Regions from separate parts of the Nocardiopsis sp. M1B1 genome, predicted to be linked through region 3. Evidence: riboswitches for the same ligand, from Rfam matches in the RefSeq annotation. Region 3 holds a riboswitch; each other region holds the start of a gene.
The links. Region 3 has a riboswitch for cobalamin ahead of ACSTA4_RS12580 (VWA domain-containing protein). Riboswitches for the same ligand answer to the same signal wherever they lie in the genome.

Region 1 (3,264 bases), 930 kb from region 3:
CCGGGACGGCACGTGACGCCGTCCCGGGCCCTCGCCGTGTGCGGCGTGCGGACGTGCGGCGACGTGTGTATGACCCAGTTCACTGCCGCTAACAGTCGGTCCGAAAGTTAACGCCTATTACGGTTGTGCTGTCGGCACGTCCACCCCCGAGCCCCTCGGAGCACCCATGATCGACCCCGATTCCTTCGGTACCGCGCTGTGGACCGTGCTGATCGTCGCCGCCGTCGTCATCGCCTTCGGTCTGGCCGCCCTGTCGGACATGGCCATGCGCCGCCGCGAGGACCGCGCCGCGCGCGCCGCCCGGCGCGCGAACCCCGTGGCGGCGCGCGCGGACGAGCGGGAGCGGGTGAACGGGAGCGGGCCCGCCGGCGGCGGGGGCTCCCGCGCCTGAGAACGGCCCCGCCAGGGCGTGGCCCCGGCGGGCGGCCTCCGCCCCGTCCGGTCGCGCGGCTCACGCCACCAGGCGGGCGAACAGCTCCGGGTCGGCGTTGCCCCCCGAGACGACCGCGACCGTCTCCTGCGGGCGTCCGTGCGCGGTGGGCACCCGGCCCGCCAGGACCGCGGCCGCGGCCAGGGCCCCGCTGGGCTCGGCCACCAGACGCGCCCCGTGGGCGAGTGCGGCGACGGCGCGGGCGATCTCCTCCTCGGTCACGGTGACGACCTCGTCCAGGCGGGCGCGCAGGTGGGCGAAGGTCAGCTCGGACAGGCACACGCGCACCCCGTCGGCCATGGTGCGGTGGGTGCGCTCGGGCGGCCAGGCGACCAGGCTCCCGGTGCGCAGGCTCTCGGCGGCGTCGGCGGCCAGTTCGGGCTCCACCCCCACGACGCGGACACGGCGCGGGCCCGCGGCGGCCAGCGCGGCGGTGGCCACCCCCGAGGCCAGCCCGCCCCCGCCCACGGGCACGACGACGGTCGCGACCCCGGGCGACTGCTCCAGGATCTCCAGGCCGACCGTGCCCTGGCCCGCGATGACGCGCGGGTCGTCGAAGGGCGGGACCAGGGTGAGCCCCTCCTCGTCCCGGAGCCGCCGCGCGGTGGCCTCCCGCTCCCGGGGGGCGACCACGACGATGCGGGCGCCGAGGGCGCGCATGCGGTCGACCTTCACCCCGGGCGCGCCCTCGGGGACGACGACGGTGCATGGCGCCCCCTGCCGGGCAGCGGCGTAGGCGAGCGCCTGGCCGTGGTTGCCCGAGGAGTGGGTCACCACACCGCTGCGGCGCCGGGCGGGGTCGAGCAGGGCGACGGCGTTGGTGGCGCCGCGCAGCTTGAAGGCCCCGGTGGGCTGGAGGCTCTCGGGTTTGAGCAGGAACGGCGGCCCTCCGGCGGGGCCCGCCGTCAGCGGGGTGCACACCACCTCCCCGCGCAGGCGCTCCTGAGCGGCGCGGACGTCCTCCACCGTGATCAGTTCCATGCGTTCCCTGTTCCCGGTCCCGGACCGGCCACGCGTGCGGACCGGCGGCCCCCGGGACCGCGGCCGTCGGCCGGGAGGGGGAGCGGGTCTCGCGGAGGGGGCCCGCGTGCACTACCGTGGCCGGTTGACTGTCAGCACAAGTCCATATCGTCGACGTCGCAGTGCACGGGAAGCCGGTGGAAGTCCGGCGCGGTCCTCGCCACTGTGACCGGAGGGCGCCTCCCGCACGCCACTGGGCCGGACACGGCTCGGGAAGGGTGGGGGCGCGGGGCCAGAGCCCGACTCCGGGAGCCAGGAGACCGGCTGCGACCGTCCGCGTCATCAGACCACGAAGGATGGTTTGTTCGATGAAGCCCACCGGGGCACGCGCGGTCCGGTACCGCCTGCCCGCCTGCGCCGCCCTCGCCCTGCTCCTGGCCGCGACCGCCTGCGGCGGGGGCACCGCCGACCCCTCCCCCGAGGCCGCCGGGGAGACGATCCGCAACTGCGGCGTCGAGGTGGCCGCGGACAGCCCGCCGGAACGGGTGTTCGCCGCCTACCAGCCCGCCATCGAGACCGCCCACGCGCTGGGCCTCAGCGACCGCCTGGTGGGGACGGCGTTCCTGGACGCCGCCGTCCTGGAGGAGTACGCCGACGCCCAGGCCGGGCAGGAGTACTACCCCAACCTGCCCAGCCGCGAGGAGCTGCTCAGCCACAGGCCCGACTTCGTGCTCGCCGGGTTCAACGACGTGTTCACCGACGAGAACCTCGGCACGCGGGCCTCCCTGCGCGAGCTGGGCGTCGGCAGCTGGATCCCGGCACCGCTGTGCCCGAGCGGGGACGGCCGCACCGACGCGACCATCGACCCGGCCTCGGTGACGATGGACAGCGTCTACGCCGACCTGCGGGACCTGGGAGCGCTGTTCGACGCGCGCGAGCGCGCCGAGGAGGTCGTCGCGGACATGGAGGGCACGGTAGGCGGGGTCGCCCGGGCCCTGGAGGGCCGCGTGCCCGAGGAGGACCGGCCCACGGTGATGGTCGGCCGCCCCAGCGACCAGGGGTTCCGGGTGGCAGGCGGGCAGGACTTCTCCACCGAGATCATCCGGCTGGCCGGCGGCGTCAACGCCTTCGCCGACTTGGACGGCGGGCGCAACCACGACGTGGCCGTCGAGGACGTGATCGCGCGCGACCCCGACTTCATCCTGGTCGACGTGTGCTGCGACGCGCGGATGACCGCCGCCGACGCCGCCCCGGACGTGGAGCGGATCACGGCCGACCCCGTGCTGGCCAACCTGACCGCGGTCACCGGGGGGCAGGTGGAGGAGTTCACCTTCGCCGACCGCTCCGCGGGTGTGCGCAGCGCGGCCGCGGTGGAGACGGTGGCCCGGATCCTGCACCCCGGCCTGTTCGGGTAGGCGGGCCGATGGCCCCCCATGTGGCCGAGAGGCCCGTGACGACCGTGCCCTCGGGGGTCCGGCACCGGCTGCGGGCCGCCGCCGACGGTTCCGGGGTGCTCGCCGGAGCCCGCGCCCGCGCGGCCGGGCTGGCGGTGGCCCTGCTGGTCCTGGCCGCGACCCTGCTGGTATCGGTCCTGGTCGGCTACGAGCGGCTGTCGGTGTCCGACGTGTACCTCGCCTACGCCGGTTTCACCGGTTCGGACACCGACCTGGTCGTGCGGCACCTGCGTGTGCCGCGCACCCTGGCCGGGCTGGCGGTCGGCGCGGCCCTGGGCGTGTCCGGGGTCCTGGCGCAGGGGGTGACCCGCAACCCCCTCGGCGATCCCGGCGTGCTCGGCGTCAACGCGGGCGCCTCCCTGGCCGCGGTCCTGGCGATCAGCGTGTTCGGTGCGTCCTCGCTGCTGGGCTACGTCGGCT
Region 2 (3,264 bases), 1.1 Mb from region 3:
CGGGCCCAGGGCGTCGAGGCGGGCGCGCACGCGCGCGTCGGTGAAGGCGGGGGGACGGACGCCGTCCCGTCCGGTGTACTCGGCCTCGGCCCCCTCGGACAGCACACGGCCGAGCAGAGCCGTCTCCCGGGCCTTCTGCCGGGCGAAGGCCAGGGCCCCGCGCAGCTCGGGGGCGAGGGAGGTCTCGGCGTCCAGGTCCAGGGGCACGTGCAGCAGGGAGCAGGAGGTGCTCACGGTCAGCTCGTCGGTGAGGGCGAGCAGGGTGCCGAGTGCGGCGACGGCGGCCGGGATGTCGGTGCGCCAGACGTTGCGCCCCTCCACCACGCCCGCGACCAGGCGGGTGGCGCCCAAGCCGGAGATCCGCACCAGGTCGTCCACGCCCTCGTCGTCGGTGACCAGGTCCAGGCCGACCGCCTCGACCGCGGACTCCTTGAGGACGCGCAGGGCCGCGGAGCCGATGGAGCCGAAGTAGGTGGACACGAGCAGGGAGGGCCGGTCGGTGACCGCGCCCAGGCGCTGGTAGGCGCGCTCCAGGTGGCCGACGGCGGCGCGGCCCTCGTCGGTGGCCAGGATCGGCTCGTCCAGCTGGACCTCGGTGGCGCCCGCGGCCCGCAGGTCGCCGAGCAGCTGGGCGTAGGCGTCCAGGAGCTGGTCGAGCAGCTGGACGGGTTCCCAGCCCTCGGGGGCGCCGTCGGCGGGCTTGGCCAGCAGCAGGAAGGTGAGCGGGCCGACCAGGACCGGGCGGGTGTGGAAGCCCGCCTCGGCGGCCTCGCGGAACTCGGCGACGGGCTTGTCGCCCACCAGGCGCGGACGGGTGCCGGGCGAGAGCTCGGGGACCAGGTAGTGGTAGTTCGTGTCGAACCACTTGGTCATCTCCAGCGGAGGGGCGCCCTGCTCGCCGCGGGCGAGCGCGAAGTAGCGGCGCAGCTCCTCCTCGCGGTCCGGAGCCGCGGCGGGCGGGGCGAAGCGGGAGGGGACCAGGTCGAACAGGACCGCTGTGTCCAGCACGTGGTCGTAGTAGGAGAACGTGTTGGAGGGGATGTCGTCGACACCGGCCTCGCGCAGCTGGGCGTAGACGCCCAGGCGCAGGTCGGCGGCGACCGCGTCCAGTTCCCGGGCGGTGGTGCGGCCCCTCCAGTGGGACTCGCAGGCGCGCTTGAGCTCGCGGTCGGGGCCGATGCGCGGGTAGCCGTGCACGGTCGAGCGCACGGAGGGGCGCGGCCCGCCCGGGGCCGCGGAAGGCGCGGGGGTCGTGGTCATGAGCTTCTCTCCCTCGTCGAAAGCCGGGTACCGGCCGCGGGGAGGAGAAGAGGGGCGGGCACGCCGACGGACGCGCCGCGGGCGCGCACCGGACCTGCCACCGCCTCCGGCCCTCCCTCGGGGCGCGGGACCACCGGCGCCGCGGGCGCGTCGCCGGGTGGAGGCAGGTCTTCGGACTCGGGGGCGCGGGCGGTGCGGACACCGCTCCTCCTACTGGCCGCCGCTTCCCGGTTTCCGGTCTCGGCGACCGGCACTACCAGTGCTCATGGCGACGTTCGTTCCCCCATACCGCTGCGGGGCAGTCCCGGACTCGCACCGGGTTCCCTCTTGCGACATGGTTCCGCCCCGTTCGTTCCGGGCCGGGCCCGGGACGCGGGGGTGGATCATGTACCTTCCACGGCTGCAAGTATAGGGAGGGCCCCCTTCGCCCCTGTACCCGGCGTGCGGCCCCATGCGCCCGGCCCGGACGGTGAGAACCCCCGTCCTTCGGTCGGCGTCACACACGAAGTCAAGCGTTGCGCGGGTGAGCCCTCTCTGCTCCCCGCGGACGTTCGTCTGAGCGATGAACGTGGAGATTCCCTCGTGAATAAGCAGTCCCGCCTCGCCATGGCACCGGACCACCCCCTGATCACGGTCGTGGTAGCCCTGGCGATCCTGGCGGGCATGGTGTTGTTTGCCACCCGCTCCTCCGGAGAGCCCGAGCCCGGGCCGCGGACGCAGGGAGCGCCGCTCTCCGAGGGCGAGCCGCCTCCCCCGGCCTCCGGCGAGCCCGACGGGCTCACCGAGGTGGACGCGGCCGCCGTGGCGGGCGTGGAGGAGGCCGAGCTGCCCTACGACGGGGAGATCTCCGTCTCGGTGACCTACCCGGTGATCCCCAACGCCGAGCCGCTGGCCGACTTCCTGGAGCGCGAGCTGTCCGACGAGGTGCGCGCCTTCGAGGCGGCCAACCCCGGTGCGGTCTCCTTCGAGGCGGGGTGGAACCTGACCGCGGCGCGCGACGGCCTGCTGGGGGTCCGCGTGACCCGGGTGGAGACCGACTCCGAGGGGTCCCGGGAGGGTTACACCACCTACTGGTACGACACCGAGACCGCGGCGCACCACCCCTCCGCCGCGCTGGTCGGCGGTCAGGAGCAGCTGGAGGAGCTCAACGGACTGGTGCGCGGCGCCGTCGGGAGCGGGGAGGGCGGGGAGGGCCCGGCCGACCCCGACGTCATCCACCCGATCAGCTCCCTGTACGACTCGGTGGGCTTCAACCCCGACGGGGACCTGGTCGTGGAGTTCGACGCCGGGCAGGTCGCCCCGGCGCGGGAGGGCCGCACCCGCGCGGTGGTCGCCGCCGGTGAGGCCGAGGGCCTGCTGTCCGAGCTGGGCCTGCGCGTGCGCGACGCCGCGACCGTGGGCGTGGACGACTTCTCCATCGCCGCCCCGCCCCGGGCCGACAAGGACGGCCGGGAGGACGGCGCCGTCCCCGGACAGGTGCCCGCGGTGGACCCCGGCGTCGGCTGCTCCGACCCCGACACCAAGTGCGTGGCGCTGACCTACGACGACGGCCCCGGCGGGCGCACCCCCGAACTGCTGGACGCCCTCGCCGAGTACGACGCGCGGGCCACGTTCTTCGTCACCGGCAACCCCGTCATGGAGCACCCGCACACGGTGCGGCGCGCCTACGCCGAGGGGCACGAGATCGCCAACCACACCCTGAACCACCCCGACCTGGCCGGCCTGGGCGCGGGAGGGGTGCGCGCGGACCTGGACGTCGTGCAGGCGCTGGTGTACCGCGAGACGGGTTACACCATGGACCTCATGCGTCCGCCCTACGGCTCGACCGACGATGGCGTGGCCTCGGTGACCGCGGACATGGGCCTGGCCCAGATCCTGTGGAGCGTGGACACCCTCGACTGGAAGGACCGCAAGGCCTCGTTGATCCACGACCGGGTGCTGGAGGGCGCTTCGGACGGGGCGATCATCCTCATGCACGACATCCACGGCACCACCGTCGACGCC
Region 3 (3,264 bases):
TGGCGATCCGGCGGGTGCGCGAGCTGATGGCCGAGATCGAACCCGAGTACGGCGGCGACTGCCCGGTGGTCGTGGTGTACCGGGCCAGCCAACCGGGCGAGGCGGTGCTGCGCGGCACGGTCTCCACCGTGGCCGACGCGGTGGAGGAGGCCGGGTTCCGGCAGGCGGCGGTGATCCTGGTGGGGCGGGCGCTCGATCCCGAGACGGGTGGTGAGTCCTACCTCTACGACCCGGCCCGGCCTCGGGTCAGCGGCCCGCCGTCAGGCACCACTGGGTGACCGTGCGGGCGGGCGACCAGCCGGTGAACGCGCCGATGGGCGCGGTGGTCTCGACGGCGATCCGGGTCAGCTCGCCCCCGTGGCGCCGGTGGGCGTCGGCGAGCAGGTGCTCGGTCTCCAGCGTCACCCCGTGCACTACGATCCGCCCTCCCGGCCGCAGCGCCCCCAGGCAGGCGTCGAGCACGCCCGGCCGGGTCGCGCCGCCGCCGACGAACACCGCGTCGGGCGCGGGCAGCCCGGCCAGCGCGTCCGGCGCGCGGCCGGTGACCACATCCAGGCCGGGAACACCGAGGCGGCCCGCGTTGCGGCCGATCCGCGCGGCCCGTTCGGGGTGGGCCTCCACCGCCGTGGCGGTGCAGGAGGGGTGGGCGCGCATCCACTCGACGCCGACCGACCCCGCGCCAGCGCCCACGTCCCACAGGTGCTGGCCCGGTGAGGGAGCCAGGCGGGCCAGCGCCGAGGCGCGCAGGTCGCGCTTGGTGAGCTGCCCGTCGTGTTCGAAGGCGTCGTCGGGCAGCCCCGCGACCAGGCCGTAGCCGGGCGGGCCGAGAAGTTCCAGGGCCAGCACGTGCAGCGGGGGCACCGTGCCGGGAGGTGAGGCGAGCCAGTGGTCGGCGGTGGTCTCCAGGCGCGACTCGGAGTCCGCGCCCAGGTCGCCCAGCACGGTCATCCGGCTGGCGCCGTAGCCCGCGCCGACCAGCAGGGCGGCGACCGCGGCGGGGGTGGCGCCGTCGGAGGAGAGCACCAGGACGCGGTGGCCGGGGGCGAGCTGGCGCAGCAGCAGGCGGGGGTCGCGGCCGACCAGCCCCACCACCGCGCAGCGTTCGGCGGGCCAGCCCATGCGGGCGCGGGCCAGGGCGACCGAGGAGACGGCGGGTTCCACCCGCACGGCGTCCGCGCCCAGCAGGTCGATCAGGGTGGTGGCGATACCGGACACCAGGGGGTCGCCGGAGGCCAGCGCCACGGTGGAGGGGGTGTCAGTGGAGGCGCCGCCGGTGGAAGCGTGGTCGGCGGAGGCGGCGTCGAGCGAGGTCAGCAGTGGCGGCAGGCCCTCGCGCAGGGGTGAGGGCCAGACCCGGCGGCGCTGCCGGGGCCGGTCGGGGAGCATCGCCAGGTGCCTGCGACCGCCCAGCACCGTGTCGGCGGCCAGGACGAGCGCGCGCAGCCGCTCGGGCAGGCCGGACCAGCCGTCCGCGCCGACGCCGACGACGGTGATCCTGGGTTCGGGGGGAGGGGGCGCGTCATCCTTCATTCCTCGGACGCTATCGTGGCGGCAGGCATGAGGTGCCCCAACGGCCCAGCCATCGGAAACGGTGGGGACGGCCGACGGGGAGAATCTGGGAAGCCCGGTGAGACTCCGGCACAGGCCCGCTGCGGTGAACCGAGCCTTCCGTCCAGGAAGGACCCGGCAAGTCCGAAGACCGGCCTCACGCCCGTCCCTTACCGATGGCGACATGAGCGGGAGCCTCTACATGCCATTGCGGTCACCGCACTACCCCTTTTCCGCGATCGTCGGCTGCGACGCCGAGGAACTCGACGACCTGGGCCTGTCCCTCGTCCTCACCAGCGTCTCCCCGGAGATCGGCGGCGTCCTGGTGCGCGGCGAGAAGGGCACCGCCAAGTCCACCGCGGTCCGTGCCCTGGCCTCCCTCCTGCCGCCCGTCGACGTCTACGAGGGCGACCGGTTCTCCGTGGACCCCGCCGACCCGGCGCAGCACTCCCCCGACGGGCCCTTCGGGTCCGGCACGGCCGTGGAGAGCCGCCCGGTGCGCCTGGTCGAACTGCCCGTCGGCGCCACCGAGGACCGCGTCCTGGGCTCCCTGCACCTGGAGCAGGCCCTCACCCACGGCAGGGTCGCCTACGAACCCGGTCTGCTGGCCCGGGCCCACCGCGGCATCCTCTACGTCGACGAGGTCAACCTCCTGCACGACCACCTGGTGGACCTGCTCCTGGACGCCGCCGCCACCGGCCGGGTCACCGTGGAGCGCGACGGGTTCTCCGTGGAGCACGCGGCCCGGTTCCTGCTCATCGGCACCATGAACCCCGAGGAGGGCGAGCTGCGCCCGCAGCTCCTGGACCGGTTCGGGCTCACCGTCGAGGTCGCCGCGCCGTCCGAGCCCGCGACCCGCGCCGAGGTGGTGCGCAGGCGCATGTCCCACGACGCCGACCCCGCCGCCTTCGCCGGTCGCTACCACGAGGCGGAGAAGGCCCTGGCCGAACGCATCGCGGCGGCCCGGGAGGCGCTGGGCCGGGTGCGCCTGTCCGAGGCTGCGCTGCTGAAGATCGCCGAGGTGTGCGCGGCCTACGACGTGGACGGCCTGCGCGCCGACATCGTGACCGCGCGCACGGCGATGGCGCACGCGGCCTGGGCGGGCCGGACGCGGGTCACCCGGGCCGACATCCGCCGCGCCGCCACGCTCGCCCTGCCGCACCGGCGCCGACGCAACCCCTTCGACGCGCCGGGACTGGACGAGGAGCTCCTGGACCGGATCCTGGGCGACGAGGAACCGCCGCCCGACCCCCCGGAGCCGCCGGGTCCGCGCGGAGGCGACGACGGCGACGGTTCCGAAACCCCGTCGGACGCACAGGACCCACAGGGCCCCTCCGACAACGCCAGTCCCCCGGATCACTCCGGGGGAGACGGGGAAGCCGAGGCCCCCGGCGCCGAACAGCCCGACCCGGAGCACTCCCCCGCCTCCGCCGAGCACGCGCCCGAGGACGCCGAGGGCGACTCCCCCGAGCCCCGCCCCTCCGGCGCCCCACCGGCCACCGCCAGGGCCGCCGCCCCCTACCGGACCCGGCTGCTCACCGTGCGGGGCTCCGGCGAGGGCGCCGACGGCAGGCGCAGCCGGGCCGTGGGCACGCGGGGCCGCCGGATCGGCGCCGCCGCGCCCGGACGGGGTTCGGGCAGCGCCGTCCACCTGGTGGAGACCGTGCGGGCCGCCGCGCTGCGGCCCCAGCACGGCGGCCGCCTGCGGCTGCGCCC

Region 1: linked by a shared signal. The riboswitch ahead of ACSTA4_RS16960 (ABC transporter substrate-binding protein) and the one ahead of ACSTA4_RS12580 (VWA domain-containing protein) in region 3 are both predicted to bind cobalamin.
Region 2: linked by a shared signal. The riboswitch ahead of metE (5-methyltetrahydropteroyltriglutamate--homocysteine S-methyltransferase) and the one ahead of ACSTA4_RS12580 (VWA domain-containing protein) in region 3 are both predicted to bind cobalamin.

What each region holds. Positions count from the first base shown of each region.
Region 1 covers NZ_CP196194.1:3,880,940-3,884,203, forward strand. The annotation lists gene ACSTA4_RS16950 (histidine kinase) at 167-391, shown strand; gene ACSTA4_RS16955 (threonine ammonia-lyase) at 452-1,411, opposite strand; cobalamin riboswitch at 1,554-1,733, shown strand; gene ACSTA4_RS16960 (ABC transporter substrate-binding protein) at 1,759-2,805, shown strand; gene ACSTA4_RS16965 (FecCD family ABC transporter permease) at 2,814-3,264, shown strand, end outside.
Region 2 covers NZ_CP196194.1:1,897,176-1,900,439, reverse strand. The annotation lists gene metE (5-methyltetrahydropteroyltriglutamate--homocysteine S-methyltransferase) at 1-1,260, opposite strand, end outside; cobalamin riboswitch at 1,426-1,586, opposite strand; gene ACSTA4_RS08205 (polysaccharide deacetylase family protein) at 1,867-3,264, shown strand, end outside.
Region 3 covers NZ_CP196194.1:2,948,759-2,952,022, reverse strand. The annotation lists gene cobM (precorrin-4 C(11)-methyltransferase) at 1-278, shown strand, start outside; gene cbiE (precorrin-6y C5,15-methyltransferase (decarboxylating) subunit CbiE) at 247-1,530, opposite strand; cobalamin riboswitch at 1,581-1,722, shown strand; gene ACSTA4_RS12580 (VWA domain-containing protein) at 1,757-3,264, shown strand, end outside.